Regions from separate parts of the Cytobacillus sp. EB106-05-05-XG126 genome, predicted to be linked through region 2. Evidence: a T-box and tRNA genes for the amino acid it is inferred to sense, from the RefSeq annotation. Region 2 holds a T-box; the other regions hold tRNA genes.
The links. A T-box is a leader RNA that pairs with one kind of tRNA and senses whether it is charged. The one in region 2 lies ahead of argS (arginine--tRNA ligase), so its partner is inferred to be a tRNA-Arg.
Positions count from the first base shown of each region.

Region 1: it has a tRNA-Arg gene. The T-box ahead of argS (arginine--tRNA ligase) is inferred to sense a tRNA for this amino acid. The anticodon was not compared.
Region 3: it has a tRNA-Arg gene. The T-box ahead of argS (arginine--tRNA ligase) is inferred to sense a tRNA for this amino acid. The anticodon was not compared.

Region 1 is NZ_JBYTDU010000001.1:1,809,636-1,817,817, forward strand. It holds gene AC3WTL_RS08980 (PAS domain-containing sensor histidine kinase) at 1-1,224, opposite strand, end outside; gene AC3WTL_RS08985 (methyl-accepting chemotaxis protein) at 1,391-3,193, opposite strand; gene AC3WTL_RS08990 (acyltransferase family protein) at 3,691-4,731, shown strand; tRNA gene AC3WTL_RS08995 (tRNA-Arg) at 4,997-5,070, shown strand; gene AC3WTL_RS09000 (DUF3986 family protein) at 5,561-5,830, opposite strand; gene AC3WTL_RS09005 (hypothetical protein) at 5,845-6,432, opposite strand; gene AC3WTL_RS09010 (hypothetical protein) at 6,442-6,591, opposite strand; gene AC3WTL_RS09015 (LutC/YkgG family protein) at 6,712-7,431, opposite strand; gene AC3WTL_RS09020 (LutB/LldF family L-lactate oxidation iron-sulfur protein) at 7,428-8,182, opposite strand, start outside.
Region 2 is NZ_JBYTDU010000010.1:40,903-47,487, forward strand. It holds gene AC3WTL_RS20180 (hypothetical protein) at 1-355, opposite strand, end outside; gene AC3WTL_RS20185 (FtsW/RodA/SpoVE family cell cycle protein) at 632-1,816, shown strand; T-box leader at 1,847-2,102, shown strand; gene argS (arginine--tRNA ligase) at 2,154-3,839, shown strand; gene AC3WTL_RS20195 (sulfite exporter TauE/SafE family protein) at 3,852-4,733, opposite strand; gene AC3WTL_RS20200 (Dps family protein) at 4,900-5,337, shown strand; gene AC3WTL_RS20205 (EamA family transporter) at 5,477-6,370, shown strand.
Region 3 is NZ_JBYTDU010000002.1:198,997-207,178, reverse strand. It holds gene ilvB (acetolactate synthase large subunit) at 1-643, opposite strand, end outside; T-box leader at 723-978, opposite strand; tRNA gene AC3WTL_RS11450 (tRNA-Arg) at 1,411-1,487, opposite strand; gene AC3WTL_RS11445 (metallophosphoesterase) at 1,633-2,151, opposite strand; gene AC3WTL_RS11440 (XTP/dITP diphosphatase) at 2,148-2,759, opposite strand; gene rph (ribonuclease PH) at 2,761-3,531, opposite strand; gene AC3WTL_RS11430 (GerMN domain-containing protein) at 3,678-4,745, opposite strand; gene recQ (DNA helicase RecQ) at 4,907-7,048, opposite strand; gene racE (glutamate racemase) at 7,186-7,980, opposite strand; gene AC3WTL_RS11415 (MarR family winged helix-turn-helix transcriptional regulator) at 7,991-8,182, opposite strand, start outside.

The DNA of each region.
Region 1 (8,182 bases), on a different contig from region 2:
CGGATTTCTGATCTCATGTGCAATCCCCGCTGCCAATTCTCCAATGACATTTAAGGTATCTGATTTCCGAAGCTGTTCTTCCATTTCCAGCTTCTCAGTTATATCTTTAAATGTCGTCATACTGATATTAGAAAAAATATTCAGCTTGTTGGAAAACTCGAAGAATTTCTTTCTGCCTGATTTTAGAGTAATGGAAAGGTTCCCGTCTGATTGCCCATCTGAGTGTATGCTTCTTATCTGCTCTTTTAACTCATCATCAGTTATATTGCAGTCATTCAAAATACTGTGAAGTGATATCCCTACAAGATCTTCTTTTGACATCTGCAGCATTCTCTGGCCTGATTGATTAATATCGACTATTTGAAATTGATCGTTCCAGAGAAGAATACCTTCAAGAGCCCCTTCAAATACCATCCGAAATTTTTGCTCGCTTTCCCTTAAGCTTTTTTCCATGGCGTGGCGCTCACTGACATTTCTGAAGATGGTCATATGGTAGCCTTCAACAGAGTTCAATTTCACTGTAAATTCCAAAGATTTAAACTGTCCGTTTGGCATTAGAAAAACAAGCTCATCCCTTATTGAGCCTTTAATGAACATCTCTTTAACAATATTTCTGTATCTTTCCGATTTTTCATAAACAAAATCTTTTACCTGTCTTTTGATCAGTTCATCATGTGTACATTCAAAAATTCGGCAAGCAGCCTCATTAGCATCGATGATTTCGCCATTACTACACCAAAAAATGATGCCATCCAGAGCTTCTATAAATAGGTCCGCATACAGCTCTTCATTCTTTTTCACTTTCCGTTCAAGGCGCCGCTTACTCGTGACATCTCTTAATATACACATAAAAAGACCGCTCTCATTAAGAGTGCTGGTAGCAAAATCAAACTCTATAATACTACTGCCGCTATATACTGGAAGGATGCCCCTGACACTATTATTCTTTTTCAATAGCTCCTTTTGCTTTTCTAGCTTGAAATGCTTATTATCCGGCACGATTTCACACAGGCTCCTGCCTATCAGCTGCTGTTTATCCATCTTTATACTCTCAGCAAATGATGGGTTGACATCAACTATTGTCTCCTCGCTGTCAAAAATTAAAATTCCATCTTTTGAGTGAGAGAATAGATCCAATCCAGATGAATTGCCATTAGCCAATATATTATTTTCCTTTTCCAAAGTCTCAATCCTGGCATAGAGTTTCCTGATTTCCTGATTCATAATGACCACTCTATTTCCTCCTATTGGGATTTGCAATTAATTAAATATTTCTACAAAATTAGACTAAAACCTTTAAATCTCAGGGAAAACTATCTTAAATTATTTTTTATATAAGTGCTCTGGATAGAAAGGAAGAGGCATACCCTATCAAGAGTATGCCTGGATTTTACAGTTTGAATTTTGTAATCATTTCATTTAACTGTTCTGCCAATTCCGACAGAGACAGTGCATTATCTGAAATTTCCTCCATTGAATGGTTAGTCTGAGCCATTGATGCACTCGTTTGTTCGATGCCTGCAGCAGATTCCTCAGATACTGCAGCAATATTGCCAATAGACTGGTTCATATGTGAAGAGTTAATTGATACCTGCTCTAGGCTGCGGGAAATATCGCTGACATTGGCAGACATCGAGTTAATTGCCTCATAAATTTTCTGGAATGTTTGTCCTGTCAGTTGGATTTGCTCCGTTCCCTTTTCAACCTGAACATAGCCTGCTTGAAGTGACACGGCTACACTGTTAGACTCTGCTTGAATACCTCCGACAATCTTGGTGATATCCGATACTGAATAGGATACCTGCTCAGCCAGCTTCCTCACCTCATCTGCCACAACTGCAAAACCTCTTCCGTGCTCACCGGCTCTGGCAGCTTCAATTGCTGCGTTTAATGCGAGCAGGTTGGTCTGGTCAGCAATTTCCTTGATAACTTTAACCAGCCTCGAGATTTGTTTGGTCTGATCATCCAGCCCATTAACCTTGTCCACAGACGACTTCATAATCCCATTAATTAATCCCATTTGTTCCTGGGATTTTTTCATAAGCTTGTTTCCATCCTCAGTAAGCGATAACACCTCTGTAGAAGCACTCTTAATTTCATTCCCGCTGTATGCCGCTTCTTTCACTTTTTCCAGGTACTCGTCCATCAATAAGGACAAACGTGTTGCAGATCCAGCCTGATCTTCAGCCCCTCCTGAAAGCTCCTGCATGGTTGAAGCAACCTGCTGACTGGCTGCTTTTACTTCATTTGCCGCAATATTCAGTTCTCCGCTTCTTTCTGTAACATATCCAGAAACTGCATTAATTTCCTGAATCATAGTCTGCAGTTTTTCTTTCATGGAATTCATGGCTCTGCTAAGCTGTGCCACTTCATCATTACCCTCATATACTACTGAATCTGCATTGAGGCTTCCTTTTGCAATTTCATTTGAGAACTGTACGATTGAAGTTAACTTTTTTGAAATAATACGTCCTATAAAAACAATACTTGCGACTCCAAGAAAAGCGGAAACGATGATTGAAATGCCAAGTGCTATCAAAGTTAGGATCAGACTGGATTTAGCAGAAGATACAGCTTTTTGCTGATCCTCTTTCATCATGCTGCTAAGGGTATTCAATTTCTCAACCGTTTCAGAAATAATATTATCTGCCTGCAATTTCCCAAGCCTATATTCTCTTTCATGCTGAAGTTTGACTTTTGGCTCAATGACATCATGAAATAAACTGGTGATTTTTTGATCATTTTCATCAATTTGCTTAAAAAGATCTTTGGATTTTGTATTTCTAAGATCCGGAGAAATTTCCTTCTTTAATTTATTAAATTCCTCTGTCAGCTGGTCAAATGTCTTTAAATGTTTTGGATTGGAGTCAATGATAAAGTTTCCAATCGTGCTCCCTTTATGATGGAATGTGACCGCTGATTCAGTAATTTTAATGGCTTTTTCTCCTGAATCCCTAACAGTCTCCATTTTTGAATTGGCAATTGTAAGCAGAAAAAAAGTAAGGACGGTTGAAACTGTGAATAGACCAATGGTCACAAAAAGCGCGACCCCATATTTCTGTCCAAGCTTCAGGTTCTTCCACCAGCTTGTGCCGGCCATTTTATTAAAAAACTTGCCTATATCAGGCTTTTTAGACTTTGATGAAGCTTTTCGTTCCTTCTTTCCTGATATGAATTTCCTTACCCCTTTCAATATACTTCCCCCTTTGTGATTTAACCGGCTGCAACAATTGAACTAGATTAATTCCTAATTCTTTTTTACTATTCTTTCAATTCATTATAATAGAACAAAAAAGACATTTGAAGATTATTTTTCCAATTTATTTTTAACTGGCAATTCTCCGGGCTATTCCCATTAGGATTTCTTTCCTAGGGAGTGCATCTATTTATGGCTTGGCAGACTATACGTACTGCTACCATTTATCTGAAACAAAAGTGACAATCAGCTCAAAAATTTTGAAACAGGCTTGCAAAAGGTATTTTCATCCTTATAATATATGAGTTGGTTGGCCGATTTTTTTATACAACAGAGTTTTAATTAGTATGTTACAGCCATTTAAAAAAAATTTTTAATTTACTTTTTCTGTAAATAAAACCTCCTATTTACACGAGAAATGAAGTTTGCTTCATGTTAAAGTGGGTAAAGACAGATAGAGTATTTTTTTGGGGGTCTTTAATAGAGGAGGACATATGAAACAACGTGACTATTACTTCGACAATGCTAAGTTTATCCTGATCTTCTTTGTCGTTTTCGGGCATTTGCTCCGCTCTTTTATTGAAGATAATGAGACAATTTATACAGTATATAAAGTGATTTATACGTTCCATATGCCGGCATTTATATTGGTATCCGGTTTTTTTGCAAAAGGCTTTTATAAAAAAGGCTATATAAAGAAAATTGCCAAAAAACTTATACTGCCATATATCATTTTCCAGGTTATTTATTCTGTTTTTTATTACTTTTTATATAATAAAGGCACCTTTGAGCTGGATCCTTTTAACCCGCATTGGTCATTATGGTTCCTGATCAGCATGTTCTGCTGGAATATCATGCTTTTATTCTTCGCAAAGTATAAAGCGGTTTACTCCCTGGCAGCTGCTTTTATCATAGGGCTTGCTGTCGGATATGCTGATTGGATTTCAAACTATTTAAGTTTATCAAGGACGTTTGTCTTCTTCCCTTTATTTTTATTGGGATATTATTTAAAGAAAGAGCATTTATATGCTCTATTCCAGCCGAAGTTCAGGATTAGTGCATTTGCTATTTTTGCTGTCGTCTTTATCGGCTTTTACCTTTACCCTGAAGTGGATTACAAATGGCTGCTTGGATCGAAGCCATATACAGAAATGGGGGCAGCATCCATTGGAGCAGTCTTTACGAGATTGGGCTTTTATATCCTAAGCTTGATCATGGTATTTAGCTTCTTTGCTTTTGTGCCGCGCAAACAATATTTCTTTACTAATTTAGGAAAGAATACACTTTATGTATATCTGCTTCACGGGTTCTTTGTACGGGTATTCAGAGAAAGTGAAGTACAGGGTTTCTTCACTAAACCTGAAAACTTTCTGCTGCTTGCCGGTATATCGCTGCTGCTGACCTTGCTTCTCTCAAGCAAATTGATTACTTCATTTGCACAGCCAATCATTGAACTGAAGACTTCACAGCTAAAGAAGCTGAAAGATAGATCAAGGGCTTATGCAAGATTTTATCGTAAAAAACTAACTAGTTAGATCGGAAGCCGGTCATGTATTATTGGCCGGTTTTTACTGTTAGGCATAACCATTGACCATTTTTGATTATGCGGTTATAATAAGTAACTGTGTTACCAATTTAATTATGCCATCATGTCTCAGTAGCTCAGCTAAGAGTAAACTTCACTGAAATACATCTCTGCAGCTTTGTTTCGACGCATTTGCTCCTTGTATAGGCTTGCAGAGGAAGAAACAGGATATGCTAATCATATTTGTACTGCAACCAATTTAATTATTCCAACATGTCTCAGTAGCTCAGCTGGATAGAGCGACAGCCTCCTAAGCTGTAGGTCGTGAGTTCGAATCTCGCCTGGGACGCTACAAAAGAAAAGCGCGAAACCCATGTATATCAAGGGGGTTCGCGCTTTTTATTTTATTCGATTTGTTTATCCATAATCTTTAAAACTCCTAGTTTGGGGTCGGTTTGGGGTCGAATCGATTTTATTTATAATTTCATACCTCTATTCAGGCAACTTCAAATCAGTGAATTCTACCCTGTCAAAGTGGCAAACAGTCACGGAATCAATAAAGTTATTATGGAAAATCTCTTATATGTCAAGGTTTCAGAAGGAATAAAGTTTGTTCCTACAAGTTTAAAAAGGACCGTTATTGACTTTTTTCGTCAACAGTTCGTCAACACATCAAAATTTAAACATAACTTTAAAGTTAAATAATTATCTAATTTTATGTTAGTAATATAAGAAAAAGACTGTCACCTTTATATAGGTGTCAGTCTTTTCAGTTAGGATCAATTATACAGAAAATGTAAATGTACTTAATACTCATTTCCGAGATGCAGTTAAAGATTTTATATGACGTTTTCCTCTATTAAAAAATCCTTAAGTAGTTGTGAACCTTTTTCAAAAGTCAAATCATCATTAATATGATACTCTCTTACGAGTAGACCAAAGCCCTCATAAAACTTATAATCCTTATTATTAAGAATTTTTTTATAATAATCATTATCGAAAAACAGGCACCATTTCTCTCCGTTTTTCTCTTTCATAAAAATACCTTCTATATCATGTCCATCTTCATAATAACCTACATGTAAATGGTATCTGTCATCAAAAATCATATTATCCCTACCCTTTAGAATTTAATTACATGATGATCTTTTAAATTAGGTGGTACATGGTAGTGAAGTACAGGATCTCTGCCATGTTTTATTGGGGCATAATCAAGCCTGAATAAAGTAGTTGAGCCTTTCTTCCTTAGCTGAATAATTCTTCCCCCGCTACCAGGACCATCCAAGTCATACTTTGATGGTGCATCTACAAACTTCTTTACATACGGTCTTGCTAATGCCCACCCCTTTTCCATTCCTTTTTTACCAACTTTCGATGTAAGAAGTCGAATTGCAGCAGCTGCAACAGGAATCCACTGACCGCTTACACTGTTATCTTCAATAGAAACATCTTGATCAGTAAGGATAAAATGTTCTTCCATCTCCATAAAAATAGGGTCGTTTACTAGAAAGTCAAAATCTTCTTCATATGTAGTTAAATCTTGCCCTGTTACATCAATTCCTGTAGTTTCAGTTATTTCTTCTACTACAGTATCTTCTAATACTAATCCTTCATCTACAATAACTTCTGATGTCTCTGCTCCTGAAATAGTAGGGGACAGGATAGAGAAAAGCATAACAAATGTCAATACAATGGTAACAAATTTTTTCATTACAATCTCCTATTCTTCTTTTAATAGCATATCGGGCTTGAGAATTAAGTACTCTTCAACTCTATCATTTTCTTCCATAAATTTCCATATTTTTTCATTCATTTTACTTTCATTTTTAGATTTATTGGTTTGTACATATAAAGAGGCTAACCCAGCCATATAAGCTGAAGCCTCCTAAGCTGTAGGTCGTGAGTTCGAATCTCGCTTGGGACGCTGCAAAAAAACGCCAACAAAAGTTTGGCGTTTTTTCTCGTTCTTATGATGCCAGGTGCTCAGGCATTATAAATCATCTATAACAATATAAGCAGCCTTTACAGGCCCATGGACTCCCACAACGAGGTTCATCTCAATATCTGCTGAATTGCTTGGTCCGGTTATGAAATTAATGCATGAAGGAGCCAGCTCCCCTCTGCTTACTCTTTCCCTGATGATCCTTGCAGCCTGTGTCATGCGCGGAACCAGGGTGCTTTTCGGAATAAGGATAATGGAAGCAGCAGGCAGAAAACTGACTGACCGTCCATGGTCTCTGCTGCTGAACAGGACTGCTGTTCCGGATTCAGCCAGAGTAATTTCACTGATGGTGATGCCGATATTTGCCTTTTCTGCGTAATCAACATTAGTTTCTCCAGCAGAATAATCCCATTCATATACTTCCACATTCTCTTTTGGCCAAATTTCCTCAAATAGCTGCGTAAGCCCAAACTGTCTATAACGGTCATCCTTCCAGGTTACTACTGGACCGCCTCCGTACTGGGCTGCAATCTCTTTAAGAGTATCCGGCAAATTGGCGGCTTTTGTTACAAGAAGGTCAGTGTGAATTTTCGTGCACTGTGTTTTTAAAGCTTCAAGAAGCTCATCTGCATCTGCTTCTTTAAAGATGGCGTCTTGAGGATTATAGCTCCACTTTGGCCTTTCAGCTCCGGAAATTCTCTTTTCCCTTCCCAGTCTGCCTGCAATTTTATTTAAAAAAGCGTCCCGATTCTGAATAGTTCCGTTCACTGCTGTCCGCCTCCTTTTGGCCGGTTGTTGAACCAATCACGAAATCTTTCTTTATTAGGAGCTGGAAAATCCCTGATTTCTGTCCATGCCTTTAAAGGGCCGGGCCCCTTTGTAATTTTGTCGCCAGCTGTAAATGGATTCATGGCTGCCGGTGCCAGTTTAGAACCCAATTTATAAAGGGAAGGTGAAGCTGCCCCCAGTCCAAAGGCCTTCATCGTCATCTTTTCCGATATTGGAGCCCTTCCTTCTTTTTCGACAATTACCTGCCGGTGTTTGTGAAGCAGCTCATGCAGAGGGATTTTGACTGGACATGCTTCTGTACAGGCCCCGCAAAGGGTTGATGCATAAGGCAATTCTTTATAATCATCATAGCCGCCTAAAAGGGGTGACAGAACCGCTCCGATCGGGCCTGAATAAATCGATCCGTAGGAATGGCCTCCAACATGCCTGTACACTGGACAAACATTCACACATGCAGCGCAGCGGATACATTGCAGAATGGACTGAAACTCCCCTCCTAATATCGATGAGCGGCCATTGTCTACAATGACAAGGTGGAATTCCTCGGGTCCATCAACATCAAGTTCTTCTTTTGGACCAGTCAAAACAGTTATATAACTCGTTAGCTTTTGTCCAACCGCGCTTCTGGTCAGCATGCTGACTAACACTTCCATTTCCTCGTAAGTCGGGACCAGCCTTTCCATGCCCATTACCGTAATTTGTGTCTTAGGCAAGGCAGTCACAAGATCTG
Region 2 (6,585 bases):
GCAGCTTAAGATGCTCTTTAATATGGCCGAGATAAAGAAGCTCCGCAATTGTCTGGCCGGGAAGCTCATTCACCGCTTCCTCTTCTTCGAAGTCGATCCAGCAAAAATCGCCATAGCCATATACATCATCCTCAACCAACCTGCCCAGCTTGTCCCTTGACACATAATCGAACATCGTGTGGCTATTAAAGTCCCCATGTTCATAACGGTGCTTTAACAGCAGCAAATTATTAATAGAATCTGAAAGAGTCTGGGCAAACTCTGCAAACTCAATTCCATAAGTCATCACATATTGATCCTGTTCATTAAGATGGATGTAGATGAGATCACGAATAGTTTGATTCCTTCTTTTCAATGACGAAACCTCCGAACCGTAGCCAAATTGATAAAAAGACAGCTTCTTATGAAACTGCCTGCCAAACTTCCAGTATTTTATTCTCTTATTGTAGCAAAAATATCTGGAAATATCTTTGCCGATGAGAAAAAATTTTAAACCCGTTTTTTTGAAAACACAGGAAACCATCATAGTGATTTTTTCGTCTAACTCAATGAAATATCTTTCTCCATTGTAAGGTTAATTTTTCTCTGATAGGATAAAAATGTAAAAAGGTAAAGAAACCAGGTGTATATAATGAACCAGAATAGTAGATTCTCAGACCGATTCGATTGGACATTATGTTTTCTTCTGCTGCTGTTTTTTCTCATCAGCTGCATTGCGATTTACAGCGGACAATCCTCCAATCAATATGAAGGGAATTTTGTTATCTCACAAATCAAAAATTATATTGTTGGTGCCGTCATTGTAGGGATTGTCATGTATTTTGACAGCGAGCAAATCCGGAGACTCACATGGCTGCTATACGGTTTAGGCATCCTATTGCTTGTTGGGCTATTCATTGCACCGGAAAGCATCGCACCAGAGCGCAAAGGGGCTACATTGTGGTACATCATTCCCGGACTCGGTTCAGTGCAGCCTTCAGAATTCGTAAAGGTGTTCCTTATTATCGCCCTCAGCAAAATCATCGCTGACCATCATCTGAAGTATCAGGCTAAGACAGCCGGAACGGACTTTTTTCTCCTAATCAAACTAGGGGCAGCCACATTGCTTCCATTAGGATTGATTATTATCGAAGACTTGGGTACCGCCCTTGTCATCATCGCGATATTAGCAGGAATCATCCTGGTATCCGGAATCACCTGGAAAATCCTTGTTCCGATTTATGGAGTCCTCGGTGCTTTAGCAGGAACGGTTCTATATCTGGTGATCATAGCACCGGAGATTTTAGAGAAATACCTTGGGATTGACCCCTATCAGTTCAGCAGAATTTATTCCTGGCTTGATCCGGTCAATCATAAGCAGGGGGCCGGTATGCAGCTGTATAATTCCATGCTCGCTATCGGCTCGGGATTAATTTCAGGTAAAGGCTTTACCGACAGGCAGGTATATGTGCCAGATGCCCACACTGATTTTATCTTTAGCGTCATTGGCGAGGAATATGGCTTCTTCGGCGCCAGTGTAGTAATTAGCCTTTTCTTTCTGCTTATCTATCACTTAACGAAGACCGGCCTTGAGACGACTGATCCTTTTAATACCTATATTTGCGTCGGGGTCATCAGCATGATCACCTTCCATGTATTCCAAAATATTGGAATGACGATACAGGTCCTGCCAATCACCGGCATTCCGCTTCCATTTATCAGCTATGGCGGAAGCTCACTTATGGGAAATATGATGGCAATGGGACTGATTTTCAGCATTCACTACCATCACAAAAACTATATGTTTTCAACCGATTCAAATTATGTTGCAAAATAATTCCAACCGCGTATAATAACAGTAATATATTTAGTGTCTATGATGAAGAGAGTAGCAAAGGGCTCTTTCCTAAAAGCGAGACAGGGCCGGTGCAAGCCTGTCGGAAACCCTATTTGTGAAGCGCACTTCGGAGATGCATAGCTGAAAGAAAAGTAGGCTGTGCCGGGTTGGGAGTCCCGTTACCAAACCCCTAAAGGAATGTGTTCAATAAAATGAAACGTCCTTTCGCAAGAGGTCCTTTGGACAATCAGAGTGGTACCGCGGGCAGATCCAGCTCGTCTCTATTTTTATATAGAGGCGGGCTTTTTTATTTTTCAGGGGGTGTGTGTTTAAAATGATCGATTTCAAAGCTATATTCGCAGCTCAGCTGGCATCTGTGCTGAATGTGCAGCTTTCTGAGGAAGCCATATCAGATTTAATCGAAACACCAAAGAATCCGGTACATGGTGATCTTGCTTTTCCTTGTTTTACACTGGCAAAAGCATTCAGGAAATCACCTGCCTCCATTGCTGAAGAGGCTGCTTTCCTGATAAAAGGACCGTACATTGAAAAAGCGAAAGCTGCCGGGCCCTATATTAATATCTTTTTTTCCAAAGGAGCTGCTGGTGCTGACATACTGGAAGTAATCTTGAAAAAAGGAAAAGAATATGGGCTGCTGAAGGATGGTTCAGGAAAAACCGCCGTGCTTGATTTCTCTTCGCCCAACATCGCAAAGCCTTTTTCCATGGGTCATCTGCGATCAACCGTCATTGGAAATGCCCTTGGAAACCTAGCCGAAAAATGCGGTTACACAGCGGTCAGAATCAACCACTTAGGCGATTGGGGCACTCAATTCGGCAAACTGATCACCTCTTATAAAAAGTGGGGCAATCCGGATAAAGTGAAGGAACATCCGATCAAGGAGCTGCTCAGCCTATATATACGGTTCCATGAAGAAGCAGAGGCAGATCCATCCCTTGAAGATGAAGCACGTTCCTGGTTCAAAGAGCTTGAAAACGGAAATAAAGAAGCACAAGCCCTCTGGAATTGGTTTAGAGATGAATCATTGAAGGAATTTCAGCGGGTTTATGACAGGCTTGGCATCCATTTCAACTCATACAATGGGGAAGCTTTTTATAACGATAAAATGACACCCGTCATAGAGGAGCTGATGGCAAAAGATCTGCTGGCTGAGTCTGATGGTGCAAAGGTCGTTCTGCTGCCTGATGAAGACCTGCCTCCATGTCTGATCAAAAAATCCGACGGAGCAACTCTTTATGCAACACGGGATCTGGCTGCAGCTTTTTATAGAAGGGAAAACTATCAATTTGATCACTCCTTATATATTGTCGGCCAGGAACAAAGCATCCATTTCAGGCAGGTCAAAAGCGTGATCAAAAAGATGGGGTATGAGTGGGCAGACAGTATGAAGCATGTCCCGTTCGGCCTCTACTTAAAAGATGGAAAAAAGATGTCGACCAGAAAAGGCAGAGTCATCCTTTTAGAGGAGGTTCTGGATGAAGCAGTTCTTCTCGCAAAGAACAGCATTGAGGCTAAAAATCCCGGCCTGGAAAATAAAGATGAAGTCGCTGAAGCAGTCGGCATCGGAGCCATTTTATTCCATGACCTGAAAAATGACCGCATGAACAATATTGAATTTTCCCTTGAAGATATGCTGACATTTGAAGGAGAAACAGGTCCCTATCTGCAATATACCAATGCCCGGGCCTATTCCCTGCTCCGCAAGGCAGATGATATACCATCTGCTGTAAATGGGCTATCCGATCCTTACAGCTGGGAAATTATTAAGCTGCTCTATCAATATCCTGAGAAAATCAGAAAATCTTATAGGCAGCTTTCCCCTTCCGTTCTCGCTAAATTTCTGATTGATGTGGCCCAGGCCTTCAACAAATATTACGGGCAGGTAGTAATACTGGAGAAGGATGCCGGCATACAGGCAAGACTTGCCCTCGTCAAAGCAGTCACCATAGTTCTTACAGATGGAATGCAGACACTCGGCATGAAGGTGCCCCGCCAAATGTAAAAGGAGAAGCCGTTATGGCGTCTCCCTTTTTGCCTTTATTCGGGCTTTTGCTTTCTGCATTTTCACAAGACTTCTTACTAGAAATCCGCCGACAAAAATGGCCATCAGCACTAAACCGGCATAATTCAAATGTATTAATTTCAGAATCACACTTGCGACTGTTGCCATATATAAGGCTCCGAGCATATAGGTGATTTCTTCGTTCTCAAAATAGGAGGTAAGTTTTGCACCAAACTGTGAGCCAATAAGCCCTCCTCCTACGAGTGAAAATCCAATCCAATAATCAATGCTGACAGTGGAAACGTAGGACAGGAAACCTGCGGATACGATTAACATGACAGCAAACAAGCTGGTTCCTACCGCATTTTTCGGCATCAATCCTAAATAGGCGACCGATAAAGGCACCATAATAAAACCGCCGCCCACCCCTAATGTTGTAGAAACAAATCCTGCAAAAAAACCAATCAGCACCATCTTTAAAATGGAAGGCGAATGTTCAGAAGAGTGAACAGCACTGGCTGACTTTTCCCTTCTTTTCAGCATGCTCAAAGCAAAATAAGACAGCAAAATGATATAAAAAACAGGCACGGCCCATGTGTCCCAGCCTTTATTCTCAAGAAACAGAACAAATGGGTGGGCGGCCTGAGTAGCTGCCATTCCGCTTAATCCAAGTATCAGCCCCTGCTTAAGCTTTATATTCTTCAGCCTGATATGAGCGGAGATGCCTGAAAGGGACGTTCCAATCGAAAACAGCAAACTCGTGGTGATCGCTTCTACTGGAGAAAAACCAAAAAGCATAAGCGTTGGAGTAAGAATGAATCCTCCGCCTACCCCAAAAAAACCCGAGAGCACACTGATAAGCGCTCCGAGAATAATAAAGAAAACATATTCCATTTATATTCCTCACTAACTGTTTCTGCTATTAATCCGTACTATATCACTTTACCATAATTGGCAACGGTTATACTGACGTTCCTTATTTATAATAATTATAAATAAGTATTGATTATAAATTAATATTTGTTATAATGAATATATAAATTACTTAGGAGGAATCATGATGGAAAAATTACATGAGTCATTAAACGTACAAATTGCTAACTGGAGTGTCCTATATACGAAATTGCACCGCTACCACTGGTTTGTAAAAGGCCCTCTTTTCTTTACCCTTCATGAAAAGTTCGAAGAATTATATAATGAAGCAGCTGAAGTTGTCGATGAGGCAGCGGAACGCCTGCTTGCAATCGGCGGTTCACCTGGAGCAAGCTTAAAGGAATTCCTAAGCATTACGACTCTTGAAGAATCTAATGGGGAAAAGAAAGCAGAAGAAATGGTTACAGCTCTTGCTTCGGATTATAAACATATTAAGGAACAATTAATCACTTTAGCCCAGCTTGCCGAGGAACAGGAAGATCAAGTGACAGCCGACTTCGCCATCGGGTTAATGGAAAAATTGGATACGCATATTTGGATGCTGCAAGCCTACTTAGGAGAATAATCAATTTTGGCAAGAGAGTCAGTGAGAATGATCACTGGCTCTTATTTTTGTGCCGAAAATTTTTTTGCCCTTTGGACACTCTAAGGTGTTATGATTGACCTGATTGCTTCATTTCTATTTTCGGAAAGGAGTCTCCATAATGGCAAACTTAAAATATTCATTCTTTATTTTTCTGGGCGCATGCAGTTACGGCATTCTGGCATCCATTGTTAAACTGGGACTTCATGCCGGCCACACTGTTCCCGAACTGACCGGAAGCCAATATTTAATTGGGCTCCTTTTGTTATTGCTTTCTTTCCCATTTATCAAAAGAACGAAAATCACCCTTAAACAAGCGGCAGCTTTGTTATTGACCGGCGCCTCCCTAAGCTTAACAGGCATTCTGTATGGAATGAGCCTTGACCGGAACCCGGCCTCCATCGCTGTTGTTCTTTTATTTCAGTTCACCTGGATTGGAATTCTTTTTGAAGCATTATATGAAAGAAAGATGCCCAGCAAAGCAAAAATCATTTCTTCGATCCTGCTTATTATAGGAACAGTATTTGCAAGCAACCTGATTAATTCCGGGTCACATGCTATTCAAGCGGATGGCCTGATTTATGGCTTATTATCTGCGGTTACATTTGCCGTGTTCATCTTTGCAAGCGGCAAGGCAGGCAAAGGAATTCCAACCATCCAGAGGAGCATCTTCATCACATTTGGCGGACTTCTGCTGGTTGCAGCTGTTTCAGGTCCCGTGTTAATAAGCGGCGGCATTCAGCTTGGGGGCCTATGGAAATTCGGCCTCTTGATGGCATTGTTCGGCGCTATTTTCCCTATTGTCTTCTTTGCAATCGGTTCACCCCACTTAGATTCAGGGCTTGCCACGATTGTTGGCTCTGCCGAACTTCCGGCCGCTGTTGCTGCCGCTATGCTGATCCTTGGGGAAAGGATATCAGAAGCACAGACTTTCGGGATTGTGCTGATCCTGATTGGTATCAGCATACCGCAGTTTTCATTTAAAAAAGCGGCAAAAAAGCGATTAAGCACGTAGGATTTTTTATGGCGGGATTCGCTGAGTACCGCCAGGGCCGGCGATCCGCTTGACGAAAGGAGGCTTTGGATGTCATTCCAGTGCCTTTTTTCTTTGTCTGCTGGTGTTTGTTTTGCGGGACTTTTATTGGAAGTGCAGCTTGGTTCGGACTTTGGATTAGTCTTTTCTGCTTTCTGTGTCTGAAGTTGGCGTGGGTTCTGACTCTGGCGCTCCTC
Region 3 (8,182 bases), on a different contig from region 2:
TGACTGCTTCTGTTAATTTTCTTATTTGAAGGTAATTTGGTTTTAATGTCGGCTGATACCCCGGCAGATTCACTTCCGTTTCTTTCTCTGGCTGATTCGAAACTCCTGCAGCGATGTCTTTAGGGATATCAATCAGCACTGGTCCTGGCCTGCCGGTTGAAGCTATATAAAAAGCTTCTTTAACGATTCTCGGAATATCTTCAATGCTGCGGACCTGATAATTGTATTTTGTAATTGGAGTGGTTATCCCCAGGATATCTGCCTCCTGAAAGGCATCTGACCCAATGACTCCCGTTGCTACCTGGCCTGTAAATACAATCAGCGGAAGTGAATCCATCATTGCGTCTGCAAGACCGGTAACAATATTAGTGGCTCCTGGTCCTGAAGTGGCAATTACAACACCAGGCTTTCCAGATATCCGGGCATACCCTTCAGCAGCATGAATTCCTCCCTGTTCATGGCGCGGCAGCACATGAAGAATCTTTGAATGATACAGCTTGTCGTAAAGTGGAAGAACAGCTCCTCCAGGATAACCAAAAATCACTTCAACATTTTCTTTCTCCAAGGCTTTTAATAACAGATCAGCGCCGGTGACAGGATATGTCTCCGTTTTTGTTTCTGTTAAGGCAGCTTCCTGCAGCATTTGTTGATAACCTCCTCATGTTTTTAAACTCCAATATAAAAAGCCCTTCCACCCCTAAAGAAACCTAACGATTGTAGGTATAAGGGATGAAAAGGCTTTGATCACCTGTTCCACGGTACCACCCTGATTCACGCTTATGATGCGTGCACTCATGAACAGCGATGTGCTGTTCGTTTTGATAACGGGTGAAGAACACCCGGCAGCCCCTAGTCGATACACTTTCAGGACTGCGCTCAGAGGTGAGTTCATTTTAAGAGGGCATTACCGGGTTTCAGCAGATCCGGCTCTCTGTGAATGCCTGTCATAAAACTACTTATCCTCTTCTACGCTTTTCCTATTCAGAGATTTAACCTCAACACAATAACGCTTTAAACCATTGAATTAATAGATTAAAAAAAACCAAATTTTCATATTGCGAGATAAATTTCACTTGGATGAAGTTTATAGTTGTTGGTGTAAATTTCTTATATTGAGGACTATCTTACGCCCATTTTTATCAGCCGTCAACACCCTTTTAATGAATTATTTGATAATTTAGATTAATCTGTTATCGTGTATCCGCTTACATTGTTGATATATTCACATTTCATATGACAAAATTTTTTTTATATTTTTTTGATAAGGGAGATAAAAACATCTGATGAGGTTTATAGAGGCAATTTAAAAACAACTGGCAGGTTGCTGCCATTAAAAATTAAAACAAAAAAACCCACCAAAAAAGGTGAGTAAAAATTCGGTAAGATATGTAGTGTTTCCAGATGTGTAAATGGCGTCCCAGGAGAGATTCGAACTCCCGACCGACGGCTTAGAAGGCCGTTGCTCTATCCGGCTGAGCTACTGGGACATTTTGATATTATTTTCGTGATTGAGATGTATTAACTTAACGACAAGATTTATTATATTAAACAAATGTTAAGAAGTCAACACTTTGTAAAATATTTTTTTATTATTGAGGGAAGACCGGGCTTCCCTCAATTATTATATTCAAATTAATATCTTTTTACCAGTGAAAATTTTTGTGTCAGATCAGGAATCTTTCCATTAGAAAAGTCATACACATCCAGTGTAACATCTTTTCCCCTGTTTTCCAGTATGACATATGTCCGTTCATTCCTGCCTCTGGGGAGCCTAATGCTTCCAGGATTGATAAACAATATCCCCTCAGACATTTCTGCTCCCAGACTATGTGAATGGCCAAAACATACGATATCTGCCTTCAATTCACGTGCCCTGTATGACAGATTCATTAAAGTGGACTTAACGGAATATTTATGACCGTGTGTGACGAAAAAGCGGAATCCTCCAGCCTCTTCTATTCTGTCCTCCGGAAAATCTGCGTCAAAATCACAATTTCCTCTTACTGCAGCGTAGCCCTTTAGTGATTCATCATCTGCCTGAAGTTCCGAATCTCCGCAGTGAATCATTATATCCATATCAGGATGTATTTCACGAATTTGGCTGAGTTCTGAGGTTAACCCATGACTATCACTGACAATCAGAACTTTCATGAGTTTTCTGCTCCGGCCAGGAAAGAAGGAAGCAGCTCCTCCAGCTTTTGGAGAGCATTCGCCCTATGGCTGATTTCGCTTTTTTCCTCCGGCATTAATTCTGCCATTGCCTTGCCTTTTTCTTCTGAATAGAAAATAGGATCATAGCCAAATCCATAAGTCCCTCTTTTTTCTCTTAAGATACGGCCTTCACAAGTTCCTGCAACTGTTTCAGTCCTTTTTCCGGGAGCAGCGATTGCGAGCGCGCAATAAAACCGCGCCTGGCGCTTATCATCCGGAATGCTTTCGAGCTCATCGAGAACTTTTTCCATATTTTTCTGATCGTTTTTTCCCTCGCCTGCATAGCGGGCGGAATAGATGCCCGGCTTCCCTCCAAGCGCATCAATGATCAACCCTGAATCATCGGCAATGACCATTCTTCCAAAAGCTTTAGACACGGCTTCCGCTTTAAGAATGGCATTCTCTTCAAACGTGCTGCCTGTCTCCTCAACATCCTGAAAATCTGGGTAGTCCAGAAGGGTTTTTACTTGATAGCCAAGAGGCTTGAACATTCTCTCAAACTCTCTCGCTTTGCCTGCGTTTTTAGTAGCTATTATGACTTCCTGCATATTATGCCCTCCCCGCAAGCTTTTCTCTTTTGCTTTGAATGCTTCCTGAGATATTCTCTCCAAGTGCCGATTTCTGAAGTTCAAGCAGCTCTGATATCCCTTCCTGTGCAGCACCAAGCATTTCCTGCAGCTGTCCATAAGAGAAAGTCGCTTCTTCTCCGGTTCCCTGAAGCTCTACAAACTCCCCGCTCCCGGTCATGACGACATTCATATCCACTTCAGCAGAGGAGTCTTCAATATAATTCAAATCCACAACAGCCTGCTTGTCAGTAAGAATCCCCACGCTTGTGGCCGCAAGGAAATCATTGATTGGATAGCTTGGAAGCTTCTTGCTGCTGTAAAGCTTATCCATCGCCTGTGCCATTGCAATAAAAGCTCCTGTAATGGAAGCTGTCCGTGTCCCCCCATCAGCCTGTATTACGTCGCAATCAAGCCATAGCGTTCTTTCGCCAAGCGCATCAAGATCTACTACTGCCCGGAGTGCACGGCCGATCAGGCGCTGAATTTCCATTGTTCTCCCTGAAATTTTTCCTTTTGCTGATTCCCTGATATTTCTCTGTTCTGTAGCCCTCGGCAGCATGGAATATTCAGCTGTTATCCAGCCCTTCCCCTGTCCTCTCATAAAAGGCGGGACCCTTTCATCAATGCTTGCTGTACAAATCACCTTCGTGTCTCCCACTGTAATGAGTACAGAGCCCTCAGGATGCTTTAAATAATCAGTTTCAATATGTATTGGCCTAAGCTGCTTTGGTTCACGTCCATCTGCGCGCATAAGCGATTTCCCCCTTCATTTGCTTATATTGAACCTGGGCATTTGCCCAGTAATATTGGCATGCCTATTTTACCAACAAAGAAGAGGCGGCATTATATGCCAACCTCTTTTTCCTGTTACTATATAGTATAACAAAATCTGCTATATTAAAAACTTCCTGTATTCACATTTTCAGGGCGGGTTACAGGCTCGGATAGTTTTTGGCCATCCTCATTGACAATCTCTGCTTTGCCATCGACAGTGACCGCCACGCTTTCTATACCCTTTTGTTCTGTCAGTGAAAGAACGAGTGCATTCAGCAAGTGCTTGGAAATCATTCTCTCTTCGAAGCTGCTGAAAACATTCTCATTAAAGTTTAATGTGACTTTTCCTTCTTCAATTTTTGGAGCTTCAAGCAGCTCTACATCCGGAAGGAAGTCTGTCACCAGATTGGATGCATAGTTCGGCCCCTTTATCAGTTCGGATACAACCGCTTCAACTTTATTGTCCATATCATTGCTTACACGCTTGGTAACAGGCACATAATAATAGTTTTCTTCATCCCCGCCCAGATAATAAACGGTCACCGGCTTCGTATTCGTGATATCCACTACTTCCGTTGTATCCATGTTTATTCCATTGGCTCTCGTTAACGCCGAACTGACCGGAGTGCCATTCACAGGCATCTCTTTTAATTCATGTCCGTTTAATGTCAGCTTAACTTTATCAATGGAATCAAATTGTGTAAGTGTCCAGGTAACGGATTGGAGAATTTTCTTTTCATCTTCCTTAGCATATTCCTGAAATTCTTTTGAAAAATCGACGGTTGCCACTTTATCTTTAATATTTACAGAAACTTTTGTATCAGCCGGAAGGACTGCTCGGAAGTCATTAGGAAGAAGCTCTGTAACAGGACCGTTTTCCACCAGGTACTCTAACGCCTGTGTAGCAACTGAATTCGTTTTTGGAAGATCGATCGTCTGGGGAACAACATACCCATTTTTATCAATCAAGTAAAGCTCTGTTTTAAGATTTGCCGTAACACCCTCTTCATTTTCAGCTGTTTCTTTTCCTGTTGTTTCCTCAGCAACACTTTCGCCTTCATCGGTGTAAGATACTGCTTTTGGCGGATCGACCTTTTCTTTCCCCTGGCTTCCGAACAATCCGCAGCCTGATAATAATACAGATGAAACCAGCACAGCTGACACTATCGACGTTTTTTTATTTATAGACATACATAATCCCCCCTGAGACAGTTTGTACTACATGTATACGAGCCTATCTGTAATTTAGACCGTCTTTTGGGATAAAAGTGTGAATAGATTTTTGACAAATTCGGACAATCTGAAGTATGGCTGCCATAGAGACATATTAAAAGAAGCCCCAATAAGGAGCTTCAATTTTGCTTCTGCAGTTCGTCTTTTACCAGGACGGCTTTGATTTTAAAATAATCTATCTCATCCGGAAGTTCTTCTTTAATTGGCTTCAGTTTTTCTCTTCCTGCTTTTTCCGCTGCCTGTAAAACAAGCTTTTCTTCCGTCTCATTGAAAATATCTGACCAGTCAATTGCATTGCCTTCTTTGATCGAGCGGAAGATATGCTCCTGAATCGTTATTGGGGAAAAGTTTCGCTTTTTGGCTATTTCCGTTATGGTATTTCCATTCTTATAATAATCAAAGGTAATCTGGTAGCTTGAACGGTCATCTTGTACTTCCTCTGACACTGAAGGCGTATCTGCTGCAGGCATAGGGGGAATATTATGTTCTTCGGCAAATTCTTTGATTGCCTCAATAAAATATTCCCCATACTTGTCAAACTTCATTTGCCCTACACCTTTAATATTTAACATCATGTCTTTGCTCACGGGAAAATAACGGCACATTTCTTTCAATGCGGTATCAGCAAACACCACAAAAGGAGGAACATTTTCTTCATCTGCAATCTTTTTCCTGAGCTTCCTCAGGATCTCAAAAAGTTCAATATTTTCATCTGCTTCCTGAACAGATACAGGCACACTAATTTTCATGGATAGTTTTTTCTGTCCTTTCAAGACAGGAATTGCATTTGCTGACAGCCTAACGGTCGGATATTTACCATCTGTTAAAATTAGATAATCCTCAGCCAGCAGATAGTTGATCATCTCTGCAATCTCTTTTTCTTTGCGGTTTTTCATCAGCCCAAATGTGGAAAGTTTATTAAAATTAAGCTCTCGGATTCTTTTATTACTTGAGCCTTTCAAAACCTGTGCAGTCAAAGTAACGCCAAATCTTTCTTCCATCCGCTTAATGCACGAAAAAATCATTAAAGCTTCCTGAGTAATATCGATGCTTGTCCGTTCATCCAGGCAGCTGCTGCATTTGCCGCAGAGGATCGGTTCGGCATTCTCATCAAAATAATCGATGATATAGGATTGAAGGCATTTTTCTGTGTGGCAGTAATTAACCATATCCTTTAGCTTGCTGTATTCCTGCTCCATTTTCCGGGGATCCAGACTGCTCTCCTCAATCAAAAATTTCTGCAGCTGGATATCCTGAGGAGCAAACAGCAAATAACATATGCTATCCTCTCCATCTCTTCCTGCCCTTCCCGCTTCCTGATAATAAGCTTCAATGTTCCGCGGAAGATTATAGTGGATGACATATCTGACATTGGATTTATCAATCCCCATTCCAAAAGCATTTGTTGCGACCATAATATTTGATTCATCGTATACGAAGGCATCCTGTGCTTTTTTCCGTTCTTCTTCCTTTAAGCCTGCATGATATTTAGCAACTGAGCAGTTCTTGCCTTTTAGGAACTGGTACAGCTGGTCTGTCTCCCTGCGGCTTGACGTATAAATGATTCCTGCTTCGTTTTTATGTTTATTTAGGGTCTGTAATATAAAGTCTCTTTTGTTAACACCTTTCAATACGTGAAAGGAGAGGTTATCCCTAGCAAAACCAGTTATAAACGTATTTTCCTCGCCGATGTTTAGAAGCCTGCGGATATCCTCTGCGACATCCCGTGTTGCTGTTGCAGTCAAAGCAGCAATTACAGGTTTCTGGTGCAGATTGCTAAGCTCTGAGACTACGGAACGGTAACTTGGACGGAAGTCATGCCCCCACTGTGAAATACAATGTGCTTCATCAAAGACAATCGCATTGATTGAAATATCGTTTAATAATTGCAAAAAGGCCATGGACCCAAATCGTTCCGGCGCCACATACACGAGCTTATATTCTTCATTGCGTATTCCAGCCACAATGTGCTGATACTCGGCAGAAGACAACGTGCTGTTTATATAAGCAGCCGGGATGCCTGCAGTGCTAAGGGCATCTACTTGATCTTTCATCAGGGAAATTAAGGGAGAAATCACAATGGCCGTTCCGGGGAGTACAAGAGCGGGTATTTGAAAGCAGATTGACTTTCCGCCTCCAGTTGGAAGAATTCCAAGAGTATTGGTTTGTGAGAGGATATTCAGAATAATCTCCTGTTGGCCGGGGCGGAAAGAAGTATATCCAAAATATTTTTTTAAATAGTTTTCGGCTTGTGCCAGCAAATTGATCACCAACTCAATTAAGTATAGTTTTTCTTCAATTTCATGATACCAGAGCTTTTTTAAAAAGTAATCTAAAAGTAACGTGCAGATATCTTAAAAAACACCTTCTGAAAAAATTCAGAAGGTGTCTGCATTTATTAAAGGGAAATTTTTTCTACAGCATCGACAGTAACCCCAAGCCACTTCGAAGCAATTTTAGAAAAAATGGCCGTGGAGCCAGTTGTACAGAATTTATATTCCGGATTTTCATCCACAGCTTTAAGCAGGCCATGGTGATGCAGAATGGTACTAGCTTCCCTTGCTGTTTCCTCACCTGAGCTGATGACCTTTACATCTTTACCCATTACATTTTTAATAATCGGTTCTAATAAAGGATAATGAGTACATCCAAGAATGAGTGTATCCATTCCTTTTCCTTTTAAGGGCTGAAGCGTCTCAGCCACTATTTTTTTGGCAACTGAACCTTCGTACTCCCCGCTCTCTACAAGAGGAACGAATTTGGGGCATGCCAGACTATGCACGGCAGACCTGCTGTTTATCTGAATCAGCGCATTTTCATATGCCTTGCTTTTGACTGTGCCCTCTGTGCCAATGACACCAATTATATGGTTTTTCGTCACTTTAATAGCTGTTCTTGCGCCTGGGAAAATGACACCGATAACCGGTATCGGCAATTCCCTGCGTATTTCCTCCAGAGCGACAGCAGTAGCTGTATTACAGGCTATAACAAGCATTTTAATGTTTTTTTTCAGCAGGTACTCCGTCATTTGCCAGGTAAAGGATTTCACCTCTTTACCAGGCCGCGGGCCGTACGGGCATCGTGCTGTATCTCCGAGGTATACAATATCTTCATTTGGCAGCTGCCGCATGATTTCTTTCGCGACCGTTAAGCCCCCCACTCCGGAGTCAATTATTCCTATAGGTTGTTTCAAAAGTACCGCCTCATTCTCCGCGCATATCATGGTGTAATTTCATTAAGTTATCTTTTAAGAACAAGACCTCATTATGTGAAGAATTTTTAAGAACCTCTTTTAGGTAATCCTGGCGTTTTTTAATAACTTCTTCAATAATCCGCTCTCCTTCTTCAAGCAGATGAATCCGGACTACTCTTCGGTCATTTGGGTCTTTCACTCT